Regions from separate parts of the Stenotrophomonas muris genome, predicted to be linked through region 2. Evidence: predicted binding sites of a transcription regulator. Region 2 holds the regulator's gene; the other holds the start of a gene.
What was found. The regulator FliA, encoded in region 2, starts transcription of late flagellar genes. The targets are predictions, from matches to a motif close to TAAAGTTTNNCNNNCNNNGGCCGATAA.
Positions count from the first base shown of each region.

Region 1: ACUVWL_RS04700 (methyl-accepting chemotaxis protein) is a predicted target of FliA. The motif match lies at 8,903-8,929, and genes of this name have one in related genera.

Region 1 is NZ_CP199879.1:1,049,314-1,064,798, forward strand. Features, by position in the region: gene ACUVWL_RS04655 (YfeK family protein) at 1-156, shown strand, start outside; gene ACUVWL_RS04660 (PspC domain-containing protein) at 221-424, shown strand; gene ACUVWL_RS04665 (hypothetical protein) at 421-873, shown strand; gene ACUVWL_RS04670 (hypothetical protein) at 1,624-1,839, shown strand; gene ACUVWL_RS04675 (Tex family protein) at 2,047-4,434, shown strand; gene ACUVWL_RS04680 (PAS domain S-box protein) at 4,642-6,831, shown strand; gene ACUVWL_RS04685 (hypothetical protein) at 6,894-7,196, shown strand; gene ACUVWL_RS04690 (putative quinol monooxygenase) at 7,138-7,428, opposite strand; gene ACUVWL_RS04695 (DUF5694 domain-containing protein) at 7,491-8,579, opposite strand; gene ACUVWL_RS04700 (methyl-accepting chemotaxis protein) at 9,160-10,986, shown strand; gene ACUVWL_RS04705 (GGDEF domain-containing protein) at 10,983-12,422, opposite strand; tRNA gene ACUVWL_RS04710 (tRNA-Leu) at 12,728-12,813, opposite strand; gene ACUVWL_RS04715 (response regulator) at 12,946-13,326, shown strand; gene ACUVWL_RS04720 (SOS response-associated peptidase family protein) at 13,450-14,406, opposite strand; gene ACUVWL_RS04725 (GNAT family N-acetyltransferase) at 14,483-14,899, shown strand; tRNA gene ACUVWL_RS04730 (tRNA-Glu) at 15,001-15,076, opposite strand; tRNA gene ACUVWL_RS04735 (tRNA-Ala) at 15,124-15,199, opposite strand; tRNA gene ACUVWL_RS04740 (tRNA-Glu) at 15,245-15,320, opposite strand; tRNA gene ACUVWL_RS04745 (tRNA-Ala) at 15,370-15,445, opposite strand.
Region 2 is NZ_CP199879.1:1,590,582-1,606,066, forward strand. Features, by position in the region: gene fliR (flagellar biosynthetic protein FliR) at 1-249, shown strand, start outside; gene ACUVWL_RS07245 (putative bifunctional diguanylate cyclase/phosphodiesterase) at 525-2,657, shown strand; gene flhB (flagellar biosynthesis protein FlhB) at 2,864-3,994, shown strand; gene flhA (flagellar biosynthesis protein FlhA) at 4,039-6,099, shown strand; gene flhF (flagellar biosynthesis protein FlhF) at 6,245-7,861, shown strand; gene ACUVWL_RS07265 (MinD/ParA family ATP-binding protein) at 7,848-8,735, shown strand; gene ACUVWL_RS07270 (RNA polymerase sigma factor FliA) at 8,732-9,478, shown strand; gene cheY (chemotaxis response regulator CheY) at 9,536-9,928, shown strand; gene ACUVWL_RS07280 (protein phosphatase CheZ) at 9,928-10,533, shown strand; gene ACUVWL_RS07285 (chemotaxis protein CheA) at 10,536-12,380, shown strand; gene ACUVWL_RS07290 (flagellar motor protein) at 12,471-13,211, shown strand; gene motD (flagellar motor protein MotD) at 13,213-14,229, shown strand; gene ACUVWL_RS07300 (ParA family protein) at 14,234-15,016, shown strand; gene ACUVWL_RS07305 (chemotaxis protein CheW) at 15,013-15,485, shown strand, end outside.

The sequences.
Region 1 (15,485 bases), 540 kb from region 2:
ATGGTGGACAGCGCCGAGCAGTTCATCGAGCGCGCCGCCAGCCAGAGCAGCATGAGCGGCAAACCCTATCGCATCCAGTGCCCGGGGCAGCCTGAACAGACCGCAGCCGCCTGGTTCGGTGCGCGCCTGCAGGCGCTGCGTCACCGCACGCCGTAGACATGGGCAGGGTGTAGAGTCGAGCCACGCTCGACTGCCCTGTCCGTTGCCCGGAGCCGCCGCCATGAACACCACGCCCAAGACACTGTCGCGTTCATTGAACGACCGCATGATCGCCGGCGTGATGGGTGGCATTGCCCATCGCTTCGGCTGGAATGCCACCCTTCTGCGGGTGGTCTACGTGCTGCTGTCGCTGGCCTCGGCGGCCTTCCCCGGCATCCTGGTCTACCTGATCCTGTGGCTGCTGATGCCGAACGAGGCCGATTGAACACCGCCTCCCGGCCTTGGCCGATCTGGCTGCGCGCGCTGCAGGTGCTGGGCGCGGTGTGGACCCTGCCCAACACCCTGATCGGCCTGATGGGTGGGCTGGCCGGCATGCTCGGCGGCGCGACATTGCGCTGGAGCCGGCGTGACTGCGCGCTGGTGTTCGACCGCTGGCCGTGGGGGCCGGGTGGGGCGATCACCTTGGGCAATGTGATCCTGCACACGGGCCACGATCTTGGCATTTCCTGCCGGACCTACGCGCATCAGGCGGGGTGGGGCGTGGAGCCGCTGATCCGGCTGGACGACCATGAGCGTGCGCATGTCTACCAGTACATGGTGCTGGGGCCGCTGTACCTGCCGGTGTACCTGCTGTGTGGCGGGGTGAGTGCGCGCAATCCGTTCGAGCGGGCGGCCGATCATTTCGCCCGGTTCGGGCACGGCTGGTGGCCGTAGTTTCCAGCCAACGGCGCAGCCCCTCGTGGCTTGGTCGCGGAATGCCTGCTTCCTGGGGGCTGGCCGGGTGGGTGGGGCCAGCGCGGACGCCGTGAACCCATCCATGGGGGCTTGGCCGCGGCTTGCACGTGTGCGCTGTCCTGCGCACACGGCAAGACCGGGGTTGGGCGTCCTGCCCAACCCGTCGGGCGCATGCGCCCGACCCATGCCGCAGATACCCCGCCACCCCCACCCACCCGGCCGCTGACAGATTCCGTGCGCGTCCAGCCACGGAAGAGATAAAGAACAGCAGAAGCGGGTCGCGCGCTGCGCTTGCTCGTGTAGAGCCGAGCCTGCGCTCGGCTTCGCGGACTGGCCTGAAAGCAGCCGAGCGTGGGCTCGGCTCTACAAAAAGCGGCCAGGCAAGCTGTTTTTGCTTTTGATCTTCTTTTTTCTTTTCCGTGGCTGGACGTGCCCGAAAAACTGTCAGGGGCCGGGCGAGGTGGGTGCGCGGCCCAATCACATGAAACGCGTTACACGACCACCCACGAGGGGCTGCGCCGTTGGCGGGAATCCCCCACGGATTGGTTAGCCGGAAGTTAAGGATCCGTAAGCATTCTGCTGCGATCCCGCAGTCATCTGCATGCAACCGATCGTCATTAGCCTTCGTGACGTTCCAGTCAGGTTCGACGCGGTAAGCTCTCCCCCGATGAGCTCGCAGCATCGCTCATCGAGTGCAGTACGCAGTAGCAATTTGGAGGAATACATCACATGGCAATCGTTCTTTATGTCGGTGGTAGCAAGGATGGCGAGAAGGGCGTGGTGCCCTACGGCTTCAGCAAATCCCGCGCCGACACCGCGCTGGGGCCGGAGTTCTACACGGAGCGGTTCATGGAACTGCAGGGTGTCGGCAAGGTCCGCCTGATGGCCCTGGAAGGCATGCGTGACGAGATCGTCATGCAGCGCGCCGCCCGCCACTACCGCTGACCTACGCAACACGCGGCAGGGCGCGCCCACCATCGCGCGCCCGCGCCGGCATCCCAGCCCCGGGCCAGTCCGGGCCCGCTCTTTGCCAGGATGCCGGCGTCCACTCCGGCTACGCCGCTGAACCCCGTCCCCTGTCAATGCCTTGTCCGGCTCCGTCGTCGGTTGCCAGAATGGGGTCTTCCCGTAACGCGGCTCAGACCTGAAGCAATGCACGACGCCAAGAACGCCCAGAGCGCGCTCGCCCAGCAGATCGCCCAGACCATCGCCGACGAGATCGGTGCCCAGTCCGCCCAGGTACGCGCCGCCGTCGGCCTGCTCGACGAGGGCGCCAGCGTTCCGTTCATCGCGCGCTACCGCAAGGAAGTGACCGGTGGCCTGGACGACACCCAGCTGCGCAACCTGGAAACCCGGCTGACCTACCTGCGCGAGCTGGAGGACCGCCGTGCGGCGGTGCTGGCCAGCATCGGCGAGCAGGGCAAGCTCAGCGACGAGCTGCGCAATGACATCCTGGCCGCCGATACCAAGAGCCGGCTGGAAGACCTGTACCTGCCTTACAAGCCCAAGCGACGTACCCGCGCCCAGATCGCCCGCGAGGCCGGTCTGGAGCCGCTGGCCGATGGCCTGCTGGCCGATCCGACGCAGGACCCGCAGACGTTCGCGGCCACCTTCGTCGATACCGACAAGGGTGTGGCCGACACCAAGGCCGCGCTGGAAGGCGCCCGCGCGATCCTGATGGAGCGCTGGGGCGAAGATGCCGCGTTGGTTGGCGAGCTGCGCACCTGGCTGGGCGAGACCGGCGTGATCCGTGCCCGCGTGGCCGAGGGCAAGGAAACCGAAGGCGCCAAGTACCGCGACTATTTCGAACATGCCGAATCTCTGGCGAAGATTCCCTCGCACCGGTTGCTGGCGCTGTTCCGCGCGCGCCGCGAAGAGATCCTGTTCCTGGAACTGGACCCGGGCAGCGATGCCGAAGCGGGCCACCAGTACGCCGAGGGTCGGGTGGCACGCAAGGCCGGCATCGCCGACCGGGGGCGTGCCGCCGACCGCTGGCTGCTGGATGCCTGCCGCCTGACCTGGCGCGCCAAGCTGCACACCCATCTTCTGCTGGACCTGTTCAACCAGGCCCGCGAAAAGGCCGAAGCCGAAGCCATCGCGGTGTTCGGCGACAACCTGAAGGACCTGCTGCTGGCCGCACCGGCCGGCCCGAAGACTGTGCTGGGCCTGGACCCTGGCATCCGTACTGGCTGCAAAATTGCCGTGGTCGATGCCACCGGCAAGCTGGTCGCCACCGACACCATCTACCCGCACGAACCGCGCCGCCAGTGGGAGCAGTCGGTGCAGACGATCAAGCAGCTGTGCGCCAAGCACAACGTGGAGCTGATCGCGATCGGCAATGGCACCGCCAGCCGCGAAACCGACAAGCTGGCCGGCGAAGCGATCAAGGCTGCCGCCAACCCGAAGCTGCAGAAGGTCGTGGTCAGCGAGGCGGGCGCCTCGGTGTACTCGGCCTCCGAGTTCGCGGCCAAGGAGTTCCCGGGGCTGGACGTGTCGCTGCGTGGCGCGGTATCGATCGCTCGTCGCCTGCAGGACCCGCTGGCCGAACTGGTCAAGATCGAACCCAAGGCGATCGGTGTCGGCCAGTACCAGCACGACGTGGACCAGTACCGCCTGGCGCGGGCGCTGGACGCGCGCGTGGAGGACTGCGTGAACGCGGTCGGCGTGTATGTGAACACCGCCTCGGCCGCGCTGCTGTCCCGGGTGTCCGGCCTGTCGGCCACGGTGGCCGAGAACATCGTGCGCCATCGCGACGACAACGGCCCGTTCAAGCGCCGCAAGGACCTGCTGAAGGTCGCGCGCCTGGGCGAGAAGACCTTCGAGCAGTGCGCCGGCTTCCTGCGCATCGCCGATGGCGACCAGCCGCTGGACGCCTCGGCGGTACACCCTGAAGCCTATCCGGTGGTTGAGCGCATCGTGGCCAGCACCGCGCGCCCGATCAAGGCGCTGATCGGTGACGGCAGCTTCCTGCGTGGCCTGAAGGCAGAACAGTTCACCGACGACACCTTTGGCGTCCCGACCGTGCGCGACATCCTGAAGGAACTGGAAAAGCCGGGCCGCGACCCGCGCCCGGAGTTCAAGGCGGCGCGCTTCGCCGAGGGCGTCGAGGACATCAAGGACCTGCGCGAGGGCATGGTGCTGGAGGGCGTGGTCAGCAACGTGGCCGCCTTCGGGGCCTTTGTCGATATCGGCGTGCACCAGGACGGCCTGATCCACATCTCGGCGCTCGCCGATACCTTCGTGAAGGACCCGCGCGACGTGGTCAAGGCCGGTGACATCGTCAAGGTGAAGGTGCTGGAGGTGGACGTGGCGCGCAAGCGCATCGCCCTGACCCGGCGCCTGGACGATACCCCGGGCCAGGCCACCAGCCGCCCGGGCCAGCGCGATGAGCGGGGCCAGGGCCAAGGGCCGCGCCGTGACGCTGGCGGCCAGAACCGTGGACCGAACCGCGGCCAGGGCGCTGGCGGCCGTCCGGCCCAGTCTGCGCCGCCGGCCAACAATGCCCTGGCCGAGGCCTTTGCCCGGGCCAAGCGCAGCTGAGGATCGTGCCCCCCGTCACGGTTGATCCGGGTCGGGGGACTTGTCGGTTTTCCCCGTGATTGCGCACACTTGCGCCTGAGGGGGGCGTTTGGCCTCCCCGCTGTCGCTGGGGAGGACCATGACGCCAGCACGACCCGCCGTCTTCGTTGCAGACCGCAGTGCTTCGCTGCGGTCGGCGCCTGCCCGTGCCGGCAGGGGACCGGAGTGATGCCGGGCCAGGGCACCCACGGCAATGGACTGCTGGAGCGCCGCCTGCAGGCGTTGGCGGAAGAGCGTCGCCGGCTGGCGATGATCATCGACGGTACCGCTGCGGGTACCTGGGAATGGAACGTGCAGACCGGCGAGATGCGGGTCAATGCGCGCTGGGCCGAGATTGTCGGTTATCGCCTGGATGAGCTGGAACCGATCTGCCAGAAGACGTTCCTGAAGCTGGTCCATCCCGATGACATTGCGCTGTCCGATGCAGCGCTGGACGACCATTTCGAAGGGCGCAGCGACAACTACGCCTGCCTGCTGCGCATGCGCCACAGGAACGGCCAGTGGATCTGGATCCAGGACCGTGGCCGGGTCTTTGAATGGGACGGGCAGGGCAAGCCGCTGTGGATGGCCGGTGCCCATGCCGATGTCACCGAACTGCAGCAGGCAAGGCAGGACGCGGCCGAGACCCGGCAGCGCCTGCAGGCCGTGGTCGATGCGTCCGATGAGGTGGCGGTGATCGCCACCGATACCGATGGCACCATCACCCTGTTCAACACGGGGGCGGAGCGCCTGCTGGGCTACAGCGCGGCGGAGGTGGTCGGCCAGCGCCGGCTCGACGCCTTCCACGATCCAGCCGAACTGAAAGCGTGGTTGCAGCCGCTGGCTGATGCTGATGGCAATCTTCCCGGCGTGTTCGAGGCGCTGAGCGCGCGTGCCGACGGGCAGACCTACTCGCGGCAGTGGACGCTGCTGCGCAAGGATGGCCAGTCACGCCAGGTACGCCTGTCGATCAGCCGCATGGAGAGTGCCGATGGAACGCGCATCGGCTACGTCGGCATGGCCATCGACATTACCGAGATCCTGCAGGCACGCGCCGAAGCACGACTTTCGGCAGAGAAGTTCGCTGGCGCGTTCACCTCCGCCGCACTGGGCATGGCACTGGTGTCGCTGGAAGGACGCTGGCTGGATGTCAACGACGCGCTGTGCCGGATACTGGGCTACCCGCGAGAAGAGCTGCTGCAGGTCGATTTCCAGCGCCTGACCCATCCCGATGACCTGCAGACCGACCTGGCCCTGGTACAGGACCTGTTGGCCGGGCGACGCAGCCACTATCACCTGGAAAAGCGCTACCTCGACCGCGACGGCCGCATCATCTGGGCGCGGCTGTCGGTGTCGCTGGTGCGCAACGAGCATGGCGAACCGCTGCATTTCGTGTCGCAGATCCAGGACATCACCGCCCAGCGCAGCAGCGAGCAGCGCCTGTTCGAGAGTGAACAACGCAGCCGAATCACGCTGGATGCGGTGGCCGACCTGGTGCTCAGCGTCAGCCTTGATGGCCGCATCGACTACGCCAACGCGGCTGCGGTGCGCACCCTGGCCGGTGATGGCGCATTGTCGCTGGCCGGGCACAAGGTTCAGGACGTGCTGGCGCTGACCACCGAGTACGCGCCCGGTTCGGTACTGGATGTGACGGTGCTGCTGGACCCGGAGAGCAACGCGGTGGACCTGCACGCCGACCTGCTGCTGCGCCTGGGCACGGCAACGGTGCCGGTGGACCTGACCCGCGCCTGGCTGCGCGATGACGAAGGCCACGTGCGCGGCGCGGTGTGGGTGCTGCGCGACGACACCCAGCAGCGGGCACGCCAGCGCGAAGCCCGCCACCTGGCCGAGATCGATCCGCTCACCGAACTGAGCAACCGCCGCGGTTTCGAGGTACACCTGCAGCAGGCGATCACCCGCGTGGAGCGCACCGGCCAGGCTGCCTCGCTGATGTACATCGATCTGGACCGCTTCAAGCCGGTCAACGACACCTGGGGCCATCTGGCCGGCGATGCCGTGCTGTGGGCGGTGGCCAGCGTGCTGCGCCATGGCGTGCGCGATTCGGACGTGGTGGCACGGTTGGGCGGCGACGAATTCGCGGTCATCCTGTCCGGTTGCACGCCGCGGCGTGCGGCCCGCATCGGGGGCGAGCTGCTGCACACCCTGGCCGCGCTGTCCATTCCGTGGGACCAGGACCGGCTGCGGATCGGTGCCAGCATCGGTATCGCGCCGCTGGCCGGCGGCATGAGCGTGGACCAGGCGGTGGCTGCGGCCGATGCCCAGTGCTACCGGGCCAAGGCGATGGGGCGCAACAACGTGCAGGTGCAGGGCGAGTTGTCCCAGCTTCCGGGTGACGATCCCGACGCCGCGGAGGACTGATCTCAGCCTGTGAGAGGACGCGCGCGAATACTGCGCGCACTCCACTCACGCAGGTAACCTCCATGAATGCCTGGAACCCGGTTGCGGTACGCAAGTTCATTCCGGCCCTGATCGGCTGGTGCCTGGCGCTGGCCGCCTGTCTACGCGCCGAACAGCTGCGCGGCGACCTGCACGCACGGGCGTTGTTGCCCGTGTTGCAGCAAGGTGCGGTCGCGCTGCTGGTCCTGAGCCTGTCCTGCACGGTTGCGGCCTGCCTGTTGCTGTGGCGGCATGGCCGCAGCGATCATGTGCATCCCGCTGCAGGCACTACACCCGTACGGCATCCATCAGCAGGAACCGGCACGGCGCACACTGGAAGGCATTGATCTGTGGCACAAGGCGCTGGAAGTGTTCGCTGGCACAGTGCAGGTCGAGCGCGGCGCGGTCGGGCCACAGCTCGATGAAGATGAAGTGGCCCGGATCCTTCTGGTCGACGAACAGTTCATAGCCGAGGCAGCGCGGCTCGCGCAGCGTGCATGCGACCAGCTCCCGGTACAGGGGAAGCACGGTGTCCACCGCATCGGGATGGATGAAATCCTCGGCGATCACTTTCAGCATGTCGGCACCTGCGAATCGGGCCTTGCAGGATAGCGCCGGCGCATGGCCGGCACCTGTTCCCGTCAACGCAATACCGTGTCCGCACTGACCAGCCGCACGTCATGCATCTGATTGAGGTAGGCCTCGTAGTAGCCCTTGTGCGAGGCACCCACGATGGCCAGCATGCGTCTGCCAGGATGCTGGCTCAGCACGTCGCGGATGTTGGCGACCATGCGCAGGTTGCGGGTTTCCCAGTAACCGACGTACATCCGGCCGAACGCCTTGGAGGACGGCTCGACGAGCGTCGCGCCGAAGTCGCTCTGGTAGGCGGCCATCGCCGCCGCCGGGCTGTTGTAGTCCCGATACAGCGCCATGACACCGCCGGGCTTGTCCAGATCGGCCACGAGGCGTTCATCGGCCTCCCGCCGCGCGCGCGAGTGCGTATTGTTCCAGGCACCGGTGATGGCCGCGCTGGCCGCCGCTTCATCCTCGGCGGGCGTGGGCGAATCGGCCGTGTGGTCGTCCACGGCCCACAGGCGTTCCTGCCCGAGGCGGGCGGCGACCTCGGCGGCGATCAGGTGGGTTTCATTGCGGCGAACCAGGCCTTTTTCGAGGATCTCGACCAAGGCAGGTGTCAGTCCATCACCGCCTTTGCGCTCGGACGCAGGCAGGCGCAGCCACTGCACCTGCGCCGAGCCGCGTTCACCCGCTGCCAGGAACAATGCTGCGAGCCGACGACGCTGGGCGGGCGTCGGCTCGTCCGGCCAGGTCGCAAGCAGGTGCTCGGCCTGGGTGTTCGCCGTAGGCACGTCCAGTCCGGTCGCAGCCTGCGCAGCGGTGGTGTCGAAGCAGTAGGTGGCCACGCTCTCCGCATAGCGTGCCGGGTAGCGACGCATGAAATCGCACTGCAGGCCTGACAGGTCTTCGGTGGCGATCAGCTCGGGCTTCCAGGCGACCAGTCGCTGCAGCAACGGTTCAAGCAAGGCGGGCTGGAAGGACTTGGGCAGGCCGGACAAGTGGGTGGTGCCCAGTACCAGCACTTCGTTCGGGCGCCCGGCAGGCGGGCCCTTCAGCTGGTCGGGATGGAAGCTGGGGCGGTAGGTGGCGTCGGCAGCGAAGGCGCCGCTGCTGCACAGGCCCAGGATGAGGAAACTGGCCAGGCGTGGGAACATGCGATCTCCGTGTCAGTGAGCGTCCTGCGGTTCGCTGCATGCTGGCCAGTTTCATCTGCCACCGGATCTCCCGTTGGTCATGCAAACCTTTTCCGCTTGAACTGCATCCGCGTGCCGGGCAAGGCTATGCCCAGTGACGGCGACAACGCGCGACATATGCCCTGACGACACCCGGTGCCGAGCAGAACCTGCCCAGCCGGCGCCTGGCGAAACCGCTCGGCGGTGCCCCTGTCTCGCGTGAGCAGAATGTGAAGTGCATCGCGATTGTCTACCGCATCCCTGCAGCAGCATCTGAAGATGCGACGGACGTCGCGGAATCCGGCTAAAGCCACCGATCGCATCGCCGATATTCCCTCTGGATCCCGCTCAAGTCGCCCGCTGCAGGACCCCAGGCTGCCCCCGACGGGCGGCCCGCGCTGTGTGTTCCGCCGCTCCTTATGCCGATCGCACCCGCACCAGACGTTCTTGCCAGCCGCTCGAGGGGTGCCTGCCGGTACCTGTAGTCCCAAGCAACTGAAGTTGCCGCCGGGCATCCCGCCCGTCGGGTCGCAACCGCTTACCGGACACCGAGGATCAGACAATGCTCATTCCAGGCTTTACGGCGGGCGCGCAGGCGCCGGCCGAGCTGCATACCCGTTGGTCGCCGTGGCGCGCCCTGCTGGGCGCGCTGGCACCGCAGCACCGCAGCGGCGTCGAGGCGGCGGCCGATGGCCGTGCCGAGCTGGAGGCGCAGGTCGCGGCGCTGCACCGGGTCCAGGCGGTCATCGAGTTCGCCCTCGATGGCACCATCCTGCAGGCCAACGAGAACTTCCTGCAGGCGATGGGTTACCGGCTGGAGGAGATCCAGGGCAAGCATCATTCCCTGTTCGTCGACCCCGAGCAGGCGCGCAGCGCCGGATACCGTGACTTCTGGGCGCGGCTGGGTCGTGGCGAATATGACGCGGGCCAGTACCGGCGTTTTGGCAAGAACCAGCGCGAGATCTGGATCCAGGCCTCGTACAACCCGGTGCTGGACCGGCAGGGGCGTCCGTACAAGGTGGTCAAGTTCGCCACTGACATCACTGCGCAGAAGCTGCAGGCGGCCGACTCGGCCGGCCAGCTGGCGGCGATCGACAAGTCGCAGGCGGTGATCGAGTTCAGCATGGATGGCCGCATCCTGTCGGCGAACGACAACTTCCTGGCTGCCACCGGTTACAGCCTGGATGATGTGCGTGGCCAGCACCACTCGCTGTTCGTCGAACCTGAGTATCGCAGCAGTGCCGAGTATCGGCAGTTCTGGGAAAAGCTCGGCCGTGGCGAATATGATGCCGGCCAGTACCGGCGCCTCGGCAAGGGCGGACGCGAGGTCTGGATCCAGGCGTCCTACAACCCGATCCTGGACCTCAACGGGAAGCCGTTCAAGGTGGTCAAGTACGCCACCGACATCACCGCGCAGGTGCATGAGAACCAGGCCATGCAGCGTGCCGTGGCGCAGACCCGTGAAGTGGTGGCGGCCGCCAAGGAGGGCGACCTGACCCGGCGCGTGGCCACCGCCGACAAGAACGGGCCGATCGCCGAGCTGTGCGAAGGGGTGAATTCGCTGGTCGAGGCGATGGCCGCGATCATCGGCCAGATCAAGTTCGCCGCTGACACCATCGCCGTCGGTGCCACCGAGATCGCGCAGGGCAACAGCGATCTGTCGCAGCGCACCGAGCAGCAGGCAGCGTCGCTGGAAGAGACCGCGGTGTCGATGAAGGGCCTGGCCGAGACCGTGCAGCGCACCGCGACCAACGCACGGCAGGCCAGTCAGCTGGCTGGTGGTGCCGCCGATGTCGCCGCGCGCGGCGGTAACGTAGTGCACGAAGTGGTGGAAACCATGGCGGTGATCAACGCGTCCTCGCGGCGCATCGTCGACATCATCGGCGTGATCGACGGCATCGCCTTCCAGACCAACATCCTTGCACTGAACGCCGCGGTGGAAGCCGCGCGTGCGGGCGAACACGGGCGTGGCTTCGCCGTGGTCGCCACCGAGATCCGGGAACTGTCGCAGCGCTCGGCCAGTGCCGCCAAGGAGATCAAGCAGCTGATCGATGCGTCGGTGGCCAATGTCGGTGCCGGTACCGCGCAGGTTGAGAGCGCCGGCCGCACCATGGACGAGATCGTGGTCAACGTGCGCCGGGTCAGCGACCTGATGTCCGAGATCAGCACGGCCGCGCAGCAGCAGAGCGACGACATCCAGCAGATGAACCATGCCGTCGATCTGATCGACCAGGGCACCCAGCAGAACGCCGCGCTGGTCGAGGAAGCTTCGGCCGCGGCGCGCAGCATGGAAGAACAGTCGGCGCAGCTGCTGCAGACGGTGGCCAGCTTCCGCGTGCAGGGTGGGGCGGGGCACATGCATGGTGCGGCGGTGCTGCGCGCGGTCTAGGCGCGGCGGTCGGCGTGTTGTTCCCCGGCCTCGACGGCCGGGGCGGCGTGCACGCAGTTGCGGCCGGCATGCTTGGCCCGGTACAGGGCCTGGTCGGCACGCTCGACCAGGCTGCACGGGTCACCCTCATCATGCGCGGCCTGCCAGGCCACGCCGATGCTGATGGTCACGTGGGCCTGGGCGGCGGGCAGGGCGGCGGCTTCCACGGCGGCGCGCAGGCGCTCGCCCAGGCACAGGGCGTGGCCGATGTCGGGCGCGGGCAGGGCGGCGATGAACTCCTCGCCGCCGTAGCGGGCCAGCAGGTCATCACCGCGTTGCAGGCAGCCGTCGAGGATCGCGGCGACCGCCTGCAGGCGGCGATCACCTTCCGGATGCCCGTAGGTGTCGTTGAGTCGCTTGAAGTGGTCGATATCGATCATCAGCACCGCCAGCCCCACGCCCTGGCGACGGGCGCGGCCGTGCGCGCTGCCGAGCGCTTCATCGAAGTTGCGCCGGTTGCCGAGCCCGGTCAACGGATCGCGCCGGGCCAGCAGCGCCAGCTCGTCGCGCTCACGCTGGATCTGCACCTGGGTGAGCACGCTGCGCAGGGCATGGCCGAGCATGGCACCGATGAACCCCACGGTGGCCAGGGTCGGCTGCAGGCGTGCCACCAGCAGCGCCACCATCATCAGCAGCAACGGCAGCATCAGCGGCACGCCGGCATCGACGATGCGGCGGAGGTTGCGCGGCACAGCCACCGCCGGTGGGCGGTACGTGCTGCCGGCCAGCACTGCCAGCAGCACGAACAGCCCGCTGATCAGCAGGTCGCCCCAGCCACCATCGGGTACCTGCGGCTGCCAGTTATTGATGTAGAGCGCCATCAGGAAGTAGCCGAGCGCGTAGATCGTCAACGTGCGGAAGAAGTCGCGGCGGTCGGCATTGTCCTCGGCCAGGAAGCGGATCAGCGCGAAGCAGAACACCAGGCTGTTCTGCACGTTGCTCAGGGTGTGCAGGCATTGCGTCCACAATGCGGTGTTGAGGTGTGCCATCGCCCGCGTATGCACGAAGTACAGCAACCACAGCAGCGCGATGACCGCCAGGTCCACCGCACGGATACAGCGGTTGCCGCCGCCTGGGCTGGCGGCAACGTAGGTCAGCGGAATCCGGTAGAACACATACAGGATCAGCGACGAGGCGGTCATCTGCGCAGGGCTGAGACCGGCCACATTGCGATACAGCAGGGCCAGCAGGGCCAGCGAGAACAGGCCGACGGCAGCGCCCAGCGTTCGCCACTTGCAGGCCGCCTGGCTGTCGCGCGCGCGTCGCGCGCAGGCCAGAGCGGCCAGAAGGGGGGCGGTGATCAGCATCAGGTAGGAGCCAACCGGGTCCTGCGGGCCGATCAAGGCAATGACGAGCGCGTGCGTGACCATGAAAAACAGTGCCGCACGCAACGTCATGCATTCCCCCGCCCCCAGATCCGGCTGGGATCACGATAGGCAGAAGTAGGTGAGGCTGGCAAGAAAAGTGTGCGCTAGTGCTATTCGCAACCTTGTCGGCTGTCACATTTTCGTTTCAGCGGGGTGACACGACGGCGTTGACGTGGGCGTACGTCCAGACGTCGCGGGGCTGCCCCCGCACGTGGCGATGGGCGCGCAGTATGTCGGCAAGCGTGGGAGGGGCATGCTGGGGCATCCTCGCCAGTGCCGGCGCTCCGGCCCGGGAAATGCAAAAGGCCAGGTCATGGACCTGGCCTTTGATGCAGTGGTGCCGGTGAAAGGACTCGAACCTTCATGGGGTCACCCCCGGCTGATTTTGAGTCAGCTGCGTATACCATTCCGCCACACCGGCAGGCAGCATGCGAGTGTAACCGAGGTCGGCAGGAGATGCCTAGTAGGAGAGCCTATCAGGGCGGTTCCTGTCGGCATTGGCCCCTTGGTAGCTATACTCCCGACGTGCAATTGCCTCCAGGAGCGGTAGCTGATGACAGTGTTGCAGGACCTGAGGGTGCTGGTGGTCGAGAACGACGAGATGAGTGCGGCCCTGCTGCAGATGCAGCTGGTGCATGCCAGTGCGACTGTGGTCGGGCTTGCCGCGAGTGTGTCCGAGGCCCTGCGGCTGCTGGAGCAGAGCACTCCTGACGTGGCCCTGCTGGATTACCGGCTGGCCCGCAACGAGACCAGTGAGCCAGTGGCTGCAGCGCTTTCGGCGCGTGGCATTCCGTTCGTGCTGGCCACCGGGATGCTGGCCGAGCAGCTGCCTGCGCCGATGCTGGCCGGCCTGTTGCTGGTCAAGCCGTACCTGTCGGCCGATCTGTCGCGGGCGCTGGCGCGTGCGGTGGGACGCTCCAGCGCCAAGGCCTGAGCCGCTCGCCACGCACCGGCAGGGGGAAGCTGCGGGGGCTGAATCCTCACGTCTGCGATGCGCGGCGGCAACCCCTGATCCAGGAGCCCTGCCCACGCGCGGTTTTTCATTCGCGTCCGGCGCTCAGCCCGCTTCCTCGTACACGTAACGGATTTCCTCGCGGTCATCGAGGATGCGGTACTGGCGCGCCAGATCATCCGGTTCGGGGTTGAGCCAGGCGTCCAGGTGTTCCCTGCGGATCGGTACCACGCCGCGGTCATGCCCGGCAGCGGCGACGTCGCTGGGCGGTGTGTCGGTGATCGTGGCAAACGAAAGCAGGCGGCCTTCCGGTCCTTCCCATTCCGCCCAGAGGCAGGCCAGCAGCAGGTCGCGGGGTGGATCGGGGCGGAATTCGAGCACCACGTCCTGCTCCTTTTCGTCGGCACCGAGGCTGCGGCCGGCGATGGCGTGGCGGGGCACGTGCTCGTAGAACGCCTGCACCACCACCACGCCGTGGCGCAGTCCGAACGCACCCCGCCAGTAACCTTCCAGGCTGTCGCGCCGCGCGTTGTAGGTGCCGGGGTACAGCACGTCGTTGCGCGCCGGCTTGTCCGGCAACCGGCACTGGTAGCGCATCGGCTTGATCACGCGCCGGCCGTTCTCGCTGACCATCACCGGCGCGTAGGTGCCGGGGAAAATGCGGTTGTCGCGCGGCAGCAGCTGCACCCGATGCAGGTCGTCCAGCCGGGCCTGCGCGCGCTCGATGCGGTTGCCAGCCACGCGCAGGTCATTGCGCGCTTTCTGCGTGGGCCGGGTGGCCAGCGTGGCATGGGCAATATCGCGTCGTTCGCGCTGCCGGACCAGTTCAGCCTCCAGTGCCTGCTGCTCCTGCGCATGCCATTGCTGGATCTTCGCCACGATGTCCCGGCCCTGTTCGGTACGCGCACCGGCGAACCCGTCATCCATCGCCTTCGGCGTCTTCGGCCGCTTCTTGCCTGGATCGTGTGCGTACAGTTCGGCGAACTCCTCCAGCGACAGGATGGCGCCGAACTCGCGTACCAGCTTGGCGTAGTCAGCGCGGATCAGGGCGGAATAGCACATGGGACTCTGGGGGCCTGGGTCGCAGCGGCTGCGACGTGGATGCGGCAGGATAGCCCGACCCATCTGGAGATGCCGCATGACTGATTCCATCACCTGCCAGTTCCGCGAAGCCGTGCCCACGGTCGAGGACTACTGCCGGTTGCGCGTGCTTGCAGGCCTCAGTGCCAAGGCCCGGGAAGCGGCCGCCCGCGCGCTGCCCAATACGCTGTTCGGCGTGTGTGCCTACCAGGGCACTGAGCTGGTGGCGATGGGCCGTATCGTCGGCGATGGCGGCTGCCACCTGCAGGTCTGTGATATCGCGGTGCTGCCGCGGTTGCAGGGGCAGGGCCTGGGCAAGGAAGTGATGCGGCGCCTGGATGGCTGGATGCAGGCCAACCTGCCGCCATCGGCGTACGTCAGCCTGCTGGCCGATGGCGAGGCGCATCGGTTGTACGCACAGTTTGGTTTCGCGCCCACGGCACCGGCATCGATCGGGATGTATCGGCGGTTCTGAGCCGTAATCGGGGTGAAGCCATCCACACCATGCGTGGATAGGGCCTTCCCAGGAATCACAGGCAAAGAAAAACCCCGATCGGAGTCGGGGTTTTCAAGAATTGGCGTCCCCACGGGGATTCGAACCCCGGTCGCCACCGTGAAAGGGTGATGTCCTAGGCCTCTAGACGATGGGGACGCACGAAAACTTCAAGTTGTAGAACCTTCGACGGCCTAATGTCGAAGTGGTGGAGCCAAGCGGGATCGAACCGCTGACCTCCTGCATGCCATGCAGGCGCTCTCCCAGCTGAGCTATGGCCCCATGAAACTCCGGATGATCTGCCGGGAGCAGAGTCCGTTTTGAAACTGGCGTCCCCACGGGGATTCGAACCCCGGTCGCCACCGTGAAAGGGTGATGTCCTAGGCCTCTAGACGATGGGGACGCACGAAAAACTTCAAGTTGTAGAACCTTCGACGGCCTAATGTCGAAAGTGGTGGAGCCAAGCGGGATCGAACCGCTGACCTCCTGCATGCCATGCAGGCGCTCTCCCAGCTGAGCTATGGCCCCGTGTTACCGAGCCGCCTATCATACCTGCGTGTTCACGTTT
Region 2 (15,485 bases):
TTCCTGCTGACCGTGCTGCGCGGCGCGCTGACGCTGGCCATTCCGCTCACCGTGGCGATGCTGGCGGTGAACCTGGCCTTCGGCGTACTGGCGCGTGCCGCCCCTGCGCTGAATCCGATCCAGCTGGGCCTGCCGGTCTCGCTGCTGCTGGGCCTGTTCCTGCTGGCCCTGCTGGCAGGGGAAATGGGGCCGCCGGTACAGCGCCTGTTCGACGCCGCCTTCCAGGCTGCGGACGCGGTCACACACTGACCCGATCATCACGTTCTACTGCTTGCCATGCATTTGTTTCTGTAGAGCCGAGCCCATGCTCGGCTGCCGCTCCTGCCGAAGGCAGCCGAGCATGGGCTCGGCTCTACAGAGGCGCAATTTCACGTATTGCCGCTTGAAGTCCCCCCCGGTCTGCGCGTTAGAGTGAATGCGCGGCAACCGGGGGGATGCCGCACATGGCCGGCGTCGTGCGTCGGCCTGCCTCATGCATGCCCCACCGTGGTTTCCGTCGACAGGCAGGTCCGGGAGACTGACGAATGCTGGTAGGCACGTACAACCCGTGGCTGGTGGCGATCTCGCTGCTGGTCGCCGTGATGGCTTCATACACCGCGCTGGCGATGGCCGGGCGCACGGTGACCGCACCGGGCAGGGGCGCGGCCTGGTGGTGGCGGCTGGGCGGCGGCTTCGCCATGGGCCTGGGCATCTGGTCGATGCATTTCATCGGCATGCTGGCTTTCGACCTGCCCATTCCATTGGGCTACGACCTTCCCATCACCCTGCTCTCGCTTGCGCTTGCCATCGCCTCATCGGTGTTCGCGCTGTGGCTGGTCTCGCTGCGCACCCTGCCCCACCCGCGATTGGCGGTCGGCGCCCTGCTGATGGGCACCGGCATCGCCGGCATGCATTACGTTGGCATGGCTGCAATGCGCATGCAGCCGGGCATCGACTACGACCCGGGTTGGCTGCTGTTCTCGCTGATGGTGGCGGTGGCTGCCTCCTGGACCGCGCTGTACGTGGCGTTCCGGCTGCGCGCCCAGCGCACCCGCATCGGTGATCGACTGGCGGCGGCGGGCCTGCTCGGCCTGGCCATCGTCGGCATGCATTACACCGGCATGGCCGCTGCGCGCTTCCCGGAAGGCAGCGTCTGCGGCGCGGCGGTCGGCGATGGCCTGCAGAACGAGTGGCTGGCGATGCTGGTGGTAGTGCTGACCGTGGCGATCCTGGCCGTGGTGCTGGTGGTCTCATGGCTGGACCAGCGCGTGGAAGCGCAACTGCTGCGGCTGCGCAATTCGATGCTGAGCACCTCGTTGACCGACGCGCAGCAGGAACTGACCCAGGCCGCGCTGCACGATCCGCTCACCCGCCTGCCCAACCGCCTGCTGCTGCAGCGGCGCATCGTGCAGGCACTGGCCGAGGCCGAACAGGGCGGCAACCGCTTCGCGGTGATGTTCATGGACCTGGACGGCTTCAAGCAGGTCAATGATGCCTACGGCCATCAGGCCGGTGATGCGCTGCTGGTGGCGGTGGCCGAACGCACCCGCCAGCTGCTGCGCCCGCACGATATGCTGGCACGGCTGGGCGGCGACGAGTTCGTGCTGGTGGTGCGCATCGAGCACGACGAGGACCTGCCGACCCTGGCCCGGCGCATCCTGCAGGCGGTGGGCAGCGGCCCGTTGCTGCCGGACAACGAACTGCAGGTGACCGCCAGCATCGGCGTGGCGATCTGCCCGGACCACGCCGCCAGCGAGCGCCAGTTGATGGCCTTCGCCGACGCGGCGATGTACCAGGCCAAGGAGTCCGGTCGCAACGCCTTCGTGCTGTTCGCCGACTGGATGAACGACAGTGCCGAGCAGCAGTTCCGGCTGCTGGCCGACCTGCGCCGCGCCATCGGCAGCGAGCAGCTGTTCCTGCACTATCAGCCGAAGATCCGCGTGGCCACGCAGAAGGTGGCCGGCGCCGAAGCGCTGATCCGCTGGCGCCATCCGGAACACGGCCTGATTCCCCCCGACCGCTTCATCCGCCTGGCCGAGCGCAGCGGTGCGATCAACGAGATCGGGCGCTGGGCGCTGGACCAGGCCTGCCAGCAGCTGCGGCGCTGGCACGACACCGGGCATGAAAGCTGGTCGATGTCGGTGAACCTGTCGCCGGTGCAGTTCAGTTCGCCGCACCTGCTGCAGGATGTGCGCGAGGTGATCGAGCGCCATGGCATTGCCCCGCGCCACCTGGTGCTGGAGATCACTGAAAGCACCGTCATGCGCGATACCGATACCAGTCTTCGCCTGCTGCAGGCGCTGTCGGCGCTGGGCGTGGGCATCTCCATCGATGATTTCGGAACCGGCTATTCCAGCCTGCTGTACCTGAAGCGGCTGCCGGCCACCGAGATCAAGATCGACCATGCGTTCGTGCGCGACCTGGAACACAGTGCCGAAGACGTGGTGATCGTCTCGGCGATCGTGGCGCTGGGCCATGCGCTGGACATGGACATCGTCGCCGAGGGCGTGGAGACCGCCGCGCAGCGCGCCTATCTGGAACGCCTGGGCTGCGACTTCCTGCAGGGATACCTGCTGGGCCGCCCGGTGGATGCGGCGCGCTTCATGCAGCTGCACGACCTGCCCCGGCCGCGGGTGGAACTGGCACAGAGCCCGCCGCCGCAATACCCGCCCGGCTGACACCGGGCCACGCGCGCCCGCCATCACGGAACGATTCCTGCGGCACTCTGCTGTAGAGCCGAGCTCATGCCCGGCTGTGCTTCGCGCCTGGCCCCAACCGTAGCCGAGCGTGGGCTCGGCTCTACAGAACGGGCCGTCGGTAGATCCACGCCAGGCGTGGAACGGTTCTTGCACGCACCCCGGCACCCCCTGCCGCAGTGCCCGTGATGTCCGAGAACGAATCCGCCGGCGAAAAGACCGAACAACCAACCGAAAAACGCCTGCGCGACGCCCGTGAACAGGGCAACCTGCCGCGCTCGCGCGAACTTGGCACCGCCGCCGTGTTCGGCGCCGGCGTGCTGGCGGTGATGGCCATGAGCGGCTCGATCGGCCGTGGCGCCACGGCCTGGATGAAGCACGCGCTCAGCCCCGAACAGAGCCTGCGGCAGAACCCGAAGGAACTGTTCGGCCACTTCGGCGACCTGCTGCTGCAGTTCATGCTGGTGATCGCACCGCTGGTGCTGGTCTGCCTGCTGGCCAGCTTCGTCGCCCCGCTGGTGATGGGCGGCCTGCGCTGGTCGCAGAAGGCGTTGCTGCCCGACATCAACCGCATGAACCCGATGAGCGGGCTCAAGCGCCTGTATGGCCCGGAGGCGATTGCCGAATTCACCAAATCGCTGCTGCGCGTGGCCTTCGTCGGCGTCGCCGCCGGGCTGGTGGTCTGGACCGGCTTCGACACCCTGCGCGGGCTGATCCACCACCCGCTGGAAACCGCCATCACCGATGGCCTGGGCTTCACCCTTCGCCTGCTGCTGGCCACCGCCGGCGCGATGCTGGTGCTGGCCGCCATCGATGCGCCGTACCAGCGCTGGAACTGGATGCGCAAGCTGAAGATGACCCGCGAGGAACTGCGCCGGGAAATGAAGGAAAGCGAGGGCAGCCCCGAGGTGAAGGGCCGCATCCGCCAGCTGCAGCAGCAGATGGCCAACCGCCGGATGATGGAGGCGGTGCCCACTGCCGACGTGGTGGTGGTCAACCCCACCCACTACGCGGTGGCCCTGAAGTACGAGGGCGGCGCCATGAACGCCCCCACCGTGGTCGCGCTGGGCGTGGACGAAACCGCCCTGCGCATCCGTGAAGTGGCCGACGGCAACAAGGTGGCGATCGTCTCCGCCCCGCCTTTGGCACGCGCCTTGTATCGGGAAGGCCAACTCGGAAAGGAAATCCCCGTGAGACTGTATTCGGCCGTCGCCCAGGTCCTGTCCTACGTCTACCAGCTGCGCGCCTGGCGCACTGGCCCGATGCCGGACGCCCCGCACATCCAGGTGGATGAATTCGGCAAGGGAGGCCGCCCGTGAGCGCCCAGCCCTCCGCCGGTTTCAACACCCGCCGCGCCCTGGAAATGATCCGCCAGGGCCTTGGCGCGCCGCTGATCGTGCTGGCCCTGCTGGCCATGGTCGTGGTGCCGCTGGCCGCGCCGGTGCTCGATGCGCTGTTCACCTTCAACATCGCCATCTCGCTGATGGTGCTGCTGGCGGTGGTCTACGTGAAGCGCCCGCTGGACTTCACCATCTTCCCGATCGTGCTGCTGATCACCACCATGCTGCGGCTGGCGCTGAACGTGGCCTCCACCCGCGTGATCCTGCTGAACGGCCAGAACGGCCATGATGCCGCGGGCAAGGTCATCGCCGCCTTCGGTGAATTCGTGATCGGCGGCAACTATGCGGTCGGCATCGTGGTGTTCGCGATCCTGACCATCATCAATTTCGTGGTCATTACCAAGGGTGCCGGCCGCGTTTCGGAAGTGACCGCGCGCTTCATCCTGGACGCGATGCCCGGCAAGCAGATGGCGATCGACGCCGACCTCAACGCCGGTTTGCTGACGCGTGAAGAAGCCAAGCTGCGCCGCGAGGAAGTGCGTGAGGAAGCCGACTTCTACGGTGCGATGGACGGCGCCAGCAAGTTCATCCGCGGCGATGCCATTGCCGGCATCCTGATCCTGTTCATCAACATGCTCGGCGGCCTGGCCGTGGGCGTGCTGCAGCATGGCATGCCGTTCGGCGAAGCCGCCGCCACCTACACCCTGCTGTCGATCGGTGACGGCCTGGTAGCGCAGCTGCCGGCCCTGCTGGTCTCCAGCGCCGTGGCCATGCTGGTTACCCGCGCCTCGCGCTCGCAGGACATGGCCCAGGCCATGACCGGCCAGGTGTTCGGCCAGTACCGTGCGCTGGCGATCACCGCCGGCATCATCGGCGTGGTCGGCCTGGTGCCGGGCATGCCCAACGTCGCTTTCCTGACGCTGGCCGCGATCCTCGGCTTCATCGCCTGGAAGCTGTACCGCAAGGGCAAGGCGCCGGCTGCCGATGCGGCAGGCGGTGGCACCGATGCCGCCGCACTCAACGCACTCGGCCGCCCGGCCGCACCGGCACCGACTGCCGAACTGAGCTGGGACGAACTGCGCCCGGTCGATCCGCTGGGCCTGGAGGTCGGCTACCGGCTGATCCCGCTGGTGGACAGCAACCAGGGCGGCGAACTGATGGCGCGCATCAAGGGCGTGCGCCGCAAGCTCACCCAGGATGTCGGCTTCCTGATCCCGTCGGTGCACATCCGCGACAACCTGGAACTGCCGGCCAACGGCTACCGCGTGCTGGTGCACGGCGTGCCGGTGGCCACCGCCGAGATCCACCCCGACCGCGAGCTGGCGCTGGACCCGGGCAGCGCGCTCGGCGCGCTGGAAGGCATCGCCGGCAAGGACCCCGCGTTCGGCCTGGACGCCACCTGGATCCAGCCGCACCAGCGCGCCCAGGCCGAAACGCTGGGCTACACCGTGGTCGATCCGGCCACCGTGGTCGCCACCCATCTGTCGCACCTGATCCGTGAGCACGCGCCGGAACTGCTCGGCCACGAAGAAGTGCAGCACCTGCTGGCCAACCTGGCCAAGAGCGCGCCCAAGCTCGTCGAAGATCTGACGCCGAAGGCGTTGCCGCTGTCGGCGGTGGTGCGCGTGCTGCAGAACCTGCTGGTCGAGCGCATTCCGATCCGCCAGCTGCGCAAGATCGCCGAGGCACTGGTCGAACATGCGCCCAGCAGCCAGGACCCGGCCGTGCTGACCGCCGCTGTTCGCACCGCACTGGGCCGCTTCATCGTGCAGGAGATCGCCGGAATGTCGGCGGAGCTGCCGGTATTCACCCTCAACCCGCAATTGGAACGTGTCTTGCAGGAGTCCACGCAGGGCAACGGCGCCGCGCTGGAACCCGGACTCGCTGAGCGACTGCACCAGAGCCTGGCCGAATGTGTCAGCAAGCAGGAAGCCCGCAACGAGCCCGCGGTCGTGCTGGTACCTGGCCCGGTGCGCGCCGCGCTGGCCCGCCTGGTCCGCCACAGCGTTCCGTCGCTGTCGGTCCTGGCCTACAGCGAGGTGCCGGAGGACAAGCGCCTGAAGCTGGTCGGAACGATCAGCTGACGCCGCCCTGCGATGCGCCAGAAAACAGACACCACTTTCGAACCAACGCAACAGACAGATACCAAGGGGAACCCGCACCGTGCAGACCACCGACCACCCGAGTTCTCCGACCGCCACCCCGCCGTCTTCGCCCCGTGACCACAGCATGAAAATCAAACGATTCGTCGCCGCCGACATGCGCTCGGCCATGAACCTGGTGCGCAAGGAACATGGTCCTGACGCCGTGATCCTGTCCAACCGCCGGATCGAGGAAGGCATCGAGATCGTCGCCGCCGCCAACTACGACGAGAGCGCCGTGCAGCGTGCACTGGAAGCCTCGCGCCGTGACGTCGCACCGCCGCCGGCACCCAAGCCGCGCACCGCCGCCGACGCGGTGATCGCCGCCGTCACCCGCCGCCGCAGCAGCACCCCGGCGCCGGAACCGGTCGCGGCCACCACCTCGGCAGTGGCCGCCCTCGCCCGCGCCGCCGTCGGTGCCACCGGCCGCACCCTGGACAGCGCCGACGAGATCGTGCCGACCCGGGGCAGCACCGGCTTCGCCGCCACCCTGGCCCGCGCCGCCGTCAACGAACCGGCACCGCCGGACCAGATCTTCGCCCCGTTCGCCGAGGCCATCGTTGCACCGGCCGCCACCGTGCCGGCCAACCGCGCGCGCTTCCAGATCGACCCGCCGCACGAGGCGCATCACGAAAGCGTGGCCCCGGCCGTGCTGCCGCCGCCGCTGCCGACCGCTGCCGTGATCGACGCGCAGCCCGGGATCGCCGCCAGCGAACCGGCAGCGGTCGAAGCCGCTATCGAGGCCAGCCCGGCCCCCATGCTGGCCCCGGCACCGACGCTGACCGTGGTTGCCCAGGACGACGCCGAGATCCGCCAGCTGCGCCAGGAAGTGGCCGGCATGCGCCAGGTGATCGAGCGCGAGATGAACCGCTTCACCGATGAGCGCCTGCGTGGCAGCCCGGTGCGCGCCACCGCGCTGGACCTGATGGACGAGTACGGTTTCGACGCCGGGCTGGCCCGCGACGTGGCCATGCAGATCCCGCTGGAAACCGAAGCCCATCGTGGCCGCGGCCTGATGCTGGGGCTGATCTCGCGCAAGCTGCCGATCGCCCCGGTCGACCCGCTGGAAGAAGGCGGCGTGATCGCGCTGGTCGGCCCGACCGGCGCCGGCAAGACCACCACCATCGCCAAGCTGGCCTCGCGCTTCGCCGAGAAGCACGCCCCGCGTGACGTCGCCCTGGTCACCACCGACACCACCCGCATCGGCGCCCGTGAACAGCTGTATGGCTACGGCCGCCAGCTCGGCATCGCCGTGCACGAGGCCAACAGCGGCACCGACCTGGACCAGCTGCTGGAACGCTTGAAGGACTACAAGCTGGTGCTGATCGATACCGCCGGCCTGGGCCCGCGCGACCGTGCCCTGGCCGCCCAGCTGCAGTGGCTGCGCGCCGCGCGCCAGGTGCGCACCCTGCTGGTGCTGCCGGCCAACACCAGCTTCGGCGACATGGACGAGGTGGTGCGCCGCTTCGGTGCGGCCAACCTGCAGGGCCTGGTGCTGAGCAAGCTGGACGAGACCGGCCGCTTCGGCAACGCCCTGTCGGTGGCCGTGGACCACGTCCTGCCGATCACCTGGGTGACCGATGGCCAGGACGTCCCGGAGGACCTGCACCGGGCCAGTGCAGCCAATCTTGTACTTCGCCTTGAAGATTTGCGCCGAGCGGCCGATATGCCCTGCAACCCGGAGTTGAACCATGCCGTCGCGTGAGTACGCCAAGCTGACCAAGACCTTCCCGCTGTCGGCCACCCGCAGCGAGCCGCTCGGCCCTGTGCGCACCATCGCGGTGACCGGCGGCAAGGGCGGCGTGGGCAAGACGAATGTGTCCGCCAACCTGGCGGTGGCGCTGGCCGGCATGGGCAAGCGCACGCTGCTGCTGGACGCCGACCTCGGCCTGGCCAACATCGACGTGATCCTGGGCTTGAACCCCACCTTTACGCTGGCCGACCTGGTGGCCGGCCGCTGCTCGCTGGACGACGTCATCGTCGAAGGCCCGAACGGCGTGCTGGTGGTCCCGGCCGCTTCCGGCCGCCGGCACATGGCCGAGCTGGCCCCGGCCGAGCATGTCGGCCTGGTCAACGTGTTCTCCGAACTGGAACGCGAGCTGGACATCATGGTGGTCGATACCGCCGCCGGCATCACCGACGGCGTGCTGACCTTCTGCCAGGCCGCGCAGGACACCGTGGTGGTGGTCTGTGACGAACCAGCCTCGATCACCGACGCCTACGCACTGATCAAGGTGCTGTCGCGCGAGCGCGGCGTGGACCGCATCCAGGTGGTGGCCAACATGGTGCGCGACCCGAACGAGGGCCGTGTGCTGTACGAGAAGCTGACCCGCGTCTGCGAGAAGTTCCTCGCCGATGTCTCGCTGAACTACCTGGGCTGCGTGCCGCAGGATGACTGGCTGCGCCTGTCGGTGCAGCGCCAGCAGCCGGTGGTGAAGGCCTATCCATCCAGCCCGTCGGCGCTGGCGATCACCGAGATCGCACGCCGCACCGCGCGCTGGCAGGCACCGACCGAACCGCGCGGTGGCGTCGAGTTCTTCCTCGAACGCATCCTCAAGCAGCGTGGGGTGGCCGCATGAAAGGCGCCGCCCACCAGTACAGGGAAGTCCAGCGCTCGGCGGCCAACGAGGTCATCGCCCAGCATTCGGACCTGGTGCGACGCATCGCCCACCACCTGGCCGCGCGCCTGCCGGCCAGCGTCGAAGTCGATGATCTGATCCAGGCCGGCATGATGGGCCTGATCGAAGCCTCGCGCAGCTACGACGCCGACCAGGGCGCCTCGTTCGAGACCTATGCCTCGATCCGCATCCGCGGCTCGATGATCGACGAGATCCGCCGTGGCGACTGGGTGCCGCGCTCGGTGCACCGCCGTGCCCGTGATGCCGCCGCCACCATCCGCCGCCTGGAACAGAGCACGGGCCGTGCCGCCAGCGCCACCGAAGTGGCCGCCGCGATGGAGATGCCGCTGCCCGAATACCTGCGCCTGATGGAAGACGCCGCACGTGGCCAGGTGCTGAGCCTGGAGTCGCGCATCGAAGACCAGGGCGAACTGGATACTGTCGCCCAGGGCGGCCCGACTCCACAACAGGTGCTGGAGCGCGGCGAGTTCGGCCGTGAGCTGGGCAAGGCCATCGGCCACCTGCCCGAGCGCGAACAGCTGGTGCTCTCGCTGTACTACGAGCAGGAGCTGAACCTGAAGGAGATCGGCGCGGTGCTCGGCGTGAGCGAGTCGCGGGTCTGCCAGATCCATGGCCAGGCCGTGCTGCGCCTGCGCGGCCGCCTGAAGATTTTCGAGGCCGTCGACGCCGGCCTGGAAGAATGAACATCCCCGAGGCGACTGCCCCCGGCCGCCCGGAATGAACAACAAAGGAACTCTGCTTTGAACAAGAACATGCGCATCCTCATCGTCGACGACTTCTCGACCATGCGTCGAATCGTCAAGAACCTGCTGGGCGATCTGGGCTTCACCAACACCGCCGAAGCCGAGGACGGGCATGCCGCGCTGTCGCTGCTGCAGAGCCAGCCCTTCGATTTCGTCGTCACCGACTGGAACATGCCGGTGATGACCGGCATCGAACTGCTCAAGGCGATCCGTGCCGACGCCAAGCTGAAGACCCTGCCGGTGCTGATGGTCACCGCCGAAGCCAAGCGCGAGCAGATCATCGAAGCGGCCCAGAACGGCGTGAACGGCTACATCATCAAGCCGTTCACCGCGCAGACGCTGGAAGAGAAGCTGGGCAAGATCTTCGAACGCCTGGCGGCCAGCGCCTGATGGATACCACGGTCGACAAGAACGCCCTCGCCCTGCGCCTGCAGGAAGCCCTGGATGCCCTGGAGTCCGGTGACGAAGCCGCCTGGCGGCAACGCATCGACGGACTGGTCGCGCTGCGCACGCAGCCGATGATGAGTGGCCTCTCGCGGCTGGCCCGCGAGCTGGGGCAGGCCCTGGGCGAACTGCCGACCGTGCCCAGCGAGGCCGGCGAACTGGACGATGCGTGCGCACGTCTGGACCACGTGGTGGCGATGACCGAACAGGCTACCCACCGCACCCTGGACCTGGCCGAGGAATGCCGCAGCCTGACCGAGCAGCTGCGCGCCGAAGGCCTGCAGCCAGGCCAGGACGTGCAGCTCGAGCGCATCCGCCACAACCTGACCGAGATCGCCCTGACCCAGAGCTACCAGGACCTGACCGGGCAGATCATCCGTCGCGTGGTCGGCATCGTCCGCCGCGTGCATGAAGGCTTCGGCGCGCTCGGCCTGCCGCCGGAACAGCATCGCACCGACCCGGAACTGGCCGGGCCGGCACTGAAGGGACTGGACCGCCACGCGGTCTCGCAGAACGACGCCGACGACCTGTTGTCGGATCTGGGGCTGTAAGCATGAGCGCGGTATCCGACGACATCACTGCCGATTTCATCATCGAGGCACAGGAAATCCTGGATCGCCTCGGCGAACAGCTGGTGTCGCTGGAGCAGGCACCGCAGGACACCGAACAGCTCAACGCGGTGTTCCGGGGCTACCACACGCTCAAGGGCGGCGCGGGTTTCCTCGGTGTCACCGCCATGGTCGAGCTGTGCCACGCCGCTGAAGAGGCGCTGGGCGCTGCACGTGCCGGCCAGGCCGTGCTGCAGGCCCATCACTTCGACGCCGCCCAGCAATCGCTGGACTACCTGCAGTCGATGCTCGATGCCGTGTCTTCCGGCACCGAGCCGGGCTATGCACCGCCGGACCTGATCGCCCAGTTCGACGTGCATGGCGGTGCAGCAGCGCCTGCCGCCGCTGCCGCCGCACCGGCGGCCGGTGCCGGCGACCTGATCACCGACGACGAGTTCGAGGCGCTGCTCGACCAGCTGCACGGTGGCAACGCACCGACTGCGGTGGCGCCGGCAAAGAAGGCCGACGACGGCCAGATCAGCGAAGATGAGTTCGAAGCCCTGCTCGACCAGCTGCACGGTGGCGCCGCACCCGGCGCCAGGCCCGCGGCTGCGGTGGCGCCGGCACCGATCGCCGCCCCGCGCCCGGCCACCGCACCGGCACCGGTGGCCAAGCCGGCCGCCAAGCCGCTGGCCGAAGCCGAACACACCGTGCGCGTGGACACCAAGCGCCTGGATGCGATCGTCAACCTGATCGGCGAACTGGTGCTGTCGCGCAACCGGCTCAAGACCCTGCGTGCGCGCCTGCGCGACGAGGAGCTGGACCGCGCCGTGTCCACCCTGGACATCGCCACCGCGCGCCTGCAGTCGGCGGTGATGCGCACCCGCATGCAGCCGGTGGGCAAGGTATTCTCGCGCTTCCCCAAGGTCGCCCGCGACGTCGCCCGCTCGCTGAAGAAGGAAGTGGACCTGGAGCTGATCGGCGCCGAGACCGAGCTCGACCGCAACCTGGTCGAAGCGCTGGCCGACCCGCTGGTGCATCTGGTCCGCAACGCCATCGACCATGGCGTGGAAATGCCCGACCTGCGCGAAGCGCAGGGCAAGCCGCGGATGGGCCATGTGCGGCTGTCGGCGCAGCAGGAAGGTGACTACGTCAGCATCGAGGTGCAGGACGATGGCGCCGGCATCGATCCGGAAAAGCTGCGCGCGAAGGCACGCGAGAAGGGCCTGATCGATCCGGAAGCCGCCGCCCGCCTGAGCAGCGAGGAGTGCCTGCACCTGGTGTTCCTGCCCGGCTTCTCGACCAAGCAGCAGGTCACGGATATTTCCGGACGCGGCGTCGGCATGGACGTGGTGCAGTCGCGCATCCGCGAACTCAGCGGGCAGATCCAGATCCAGTCGGAGCTGGGCCGCGGCAGCCGCTTCCTGATCCGCGTGCCGCTGACCCTGGCGATCCTGCCGACCCTGCTGGTGCAGGCCGGCGAGGACGTCTATGCGCTGCCGCTGGCGCGCGTGATGGAGGTACTGCACGCGCCGCGCACCTCGCTGGGCTGGTTCGATGGCCGTGCCGTGCTCGACCGCCGTTCGCACACGCTGCCGCTGGTCGATCTGCGGCAGTGGCTGGATGTGACCCCGGCCGCATCGACCCTGCTGACCATCGTGGTGCTGCAGGCCGGCGAAGCGCGCTTCGGCCTGGTCGTGGACCAGGTCCGTGGGCGCGAGGAAGTGGTCATCAAGCCACTGCCGAAGGCCCTGCGCGGCCTGCGCGGTTACGCCGGTGCAACCTTGATCGGCGATGGTCGCATGGCGCTGATCCTGGATGTGGATGGCCTGCGCAGCCCGCACGACTGACCCGCTTGCTGAACCCGTAAAACCGTGAAGTCGCACCAGTAGCCCGTACCGGTGTCTCAAGTCCCATTCATACAAGCCGATACCGGATCCATGGATAGACTCAGCCTCATTGGACTCTTTCTCGCCCTGGCCTCGCTGGTCGGTGGCAGCATCCTCAAGGGCGCCGGCCTGGCGTCGTTGTGGTCGCCTGCGGCGTTCGTGATCGTCATCGTCGGCACCGTTGCCGCGATCCTGCTGCACACCTCGCCGGCGGTGTTCAAGCATGCGTTCAAGATCGTGCGCTGGGTCGTGCGCCCGCCGCACAGCGATCGCCGCGAACTGATCCAGCAGATCGTCGAGTGGAGCAACATCGCCCGCCGCCAGGGCCTGCTCGGCCTGGAATCGCAGGTGGAGGCGCAGCAGGACCCGTTCCTGCGCAAGGGCCTGCAGTTGCTGGTGGACGGTGTCGAGCCCGAATCGATGCGGCACATGCTGGAAATCGAACTGGGCAGCCAGGAACACCAGGACCAGGCCGGCGCCAAGGTGTTCGAAGCGATGGGCATCTACGCACCGACGCTCGGCATCATCGGCGCCGTGCTGGGCCTGATCGCGGTGATGAAGAACCTGGCCGACCCGAGCAAGCTCGGCCACGGCATCGCTGCGGCGTTCACCGCCACGATCTACGGCATCGCCTCGGCCAACCTGCTGTTCCTGCCGATCGCCGCCAAGCTCAAGAGCGTGATCTCGCACAACACGCGCGACCGCGAAATGGTCATCGAAGGCCTGATCTCGATCGCCCAGGGCGAGAACCCGCGCAACATCGAAACCAACCTCTCCGGCTTCCTGCACTGACATGGCCCGCCGCAAGCACCACGAAGAGCACGCCAACCACGAGGCATGGGCGATCCCCTATGCCGACCTGATGACGCTGCTGCTCGCCTTCTTCGTGGTCATGTACGCGATCTCGTCGGTGAACGAGGGCAAGTACCGGATCATGGCCGACGCGCTCACCGATGCCTTCGGTGGCGCGCCGCGCACGATCAATCCGGTGCAGGTGGGCAACAAGCAGGTGCAGGGTGGCGGCTGGGACAGCCCGTCGGTGATCAAGTCCGGCACCAAGATCGGACCATCCGCGCCGGCGCCCTCGCACGACCCGACGCTGCTGCCGTCGATGGCCTCGCAGATGCGCATGCCGGTGTCGGTGCACAACCAGGAGCAGATCGCCCGTGCCGAGCGCCAGCTCAACACGATTGCCGACCGCCTCACCGCCGCCCTGGCGCCGCTGATCGACCGCGGCATGATCAGCGTGCGCCGCACGGAACTGTGGATCGAGGTCGAGATCAACAGCGACATCCTGTTCCCCACCGGCTCGGCCGCACTGGACGTACATGCACGGCAGACCCTGGCCAGCCTGGCCGAGGTGCTGCGCGACGTGCCCAACAGCGTGCGCGTGGAAGGCCACACCGACAACGTGCCGATCGCTACCGCCACCTTCCCGTCGAACTGGGAGCTGTCGGCCGGACGCGCCGCCAGCGTGGTGCATCTGTTCGCCGACCAGGGCGTGCAGCCGTCGCGGCTGGCGATGGTCGGCTATGGCCAGTTCCGCCCGCGCGAAGAGAACGACAGCGCACAGGGCCGCAACCGCAACCGCCGGGTGATGGTCATCATCCTGGCCGACACCTCGCATTCGGTGGACCCGCTCGGCCAGCGCCTGAACGCAGCCACCGGCGCCACCGGCAGCACCGTCACCGAACAGGCCGCCGCAACGCCGGCCAGCGCCCCCACCTCCCCCATCGCACCGGTGACGTTGCCACCGGTGCCGGCTGGCAGCCGCGTCGGCGCCGCCGTTCCCCCGGCAATGAAGGAGTAATCCGATGCGCATCTGGGCAGTCGCCAACCAGAAGGGCGGAGTCGGCAAGACCACCACCACCCTCGCCCTCGGCCGCGGCCTGGCCGCGCTCGGCCATCGCGTGCTGCTGATCGACCTCGATCCGCATGCTTCGCTCAGCCGCGCCTTCGGCGTGCCGGTGGACCCGCCGCCGGCCGGCGTGCTGGAGCTGTTCGGCGCACCGCCGGCGGACCTGTCCGGCCTGTGCCATGCCAGCAACATCCAGGGCCTGGACTACGTCTGCGCGCAGTCCGCGCTGGCCACGCTTGAACGCCGTAGCGCCAACCAACCCGGCCTCGGCCTGGCCCTGCAGAACGCGCTGGCGCGCCACCAGGGCCAGCACGATTACATCCTGCTGGACTGCGCACCGACGCTCGGCCTGCTGATGATCAACGCACTGGCTGCCGCCGATCGCCTGATCATTCCGACCCAGGCCGAGCCGCTGGCGCTGCACGGCCTGGATGGCATGGTCCGCACCGGCGAGATGGTCGAGCGTTCGCGCCGCCGGCCGCTGCCGATCTCGATCCTGCCAACCCTGTTCGACCGCCGCACCCGCGCCGGCAACGAATCGCTGCGCACCATGCAGGACCGCCATGGCAGCCGCGTCTGGGAAGACGCGATTCCGATCGACACCCGCATCAGCAACGCCGCCGGGCTGACCCTGCCGAGCGTCGGCGAAGATTACCCGGGGCGTGGCCTGGCTGCCTACCGGCGCGCCTTGAACTGGATCCTCGGCGAGGATGCCCGCGCCCTGGAGCAGGCCGCATGAACAGCACCGGCATCCTCGACGACTACCTGGACGAACTGCTGGGCGAGGCGATCGCCCCGGCCGCCGCTCCCCTCCCCGCGCCGATCAGCACCGCCCCGGCCACGGCCACCGAAGCCGCCGCCGAACGCGAACCCACCTGGGATGACCTGCCGGCCGAGGTGATCTACGAAACCGAAACCGAGAGCGTTGCCGCTGCCCCTGCCGTGGACAATGCCGCACTGGAAGCCGCTTTCGATGCCGCGTCCGCGCCCGTCAGCGTGATCGATGCCGAACGCGAACCCACGTGGGACGACCTGCCCGCTGAAGTGGTCAACGAAACGGATGCCGTCGTCGCGGCCCCGGCCGAGGATGAGGCTGCACTGGAGGCCGCCTTCGAGGCCGCCGCCGCGCCGGCCAGCGCCGGGTCCACCGAACGCGAGCCGACCTGGGATGACCTGCCCGACGAGGTCATCCACGAAACCGCGCCGGC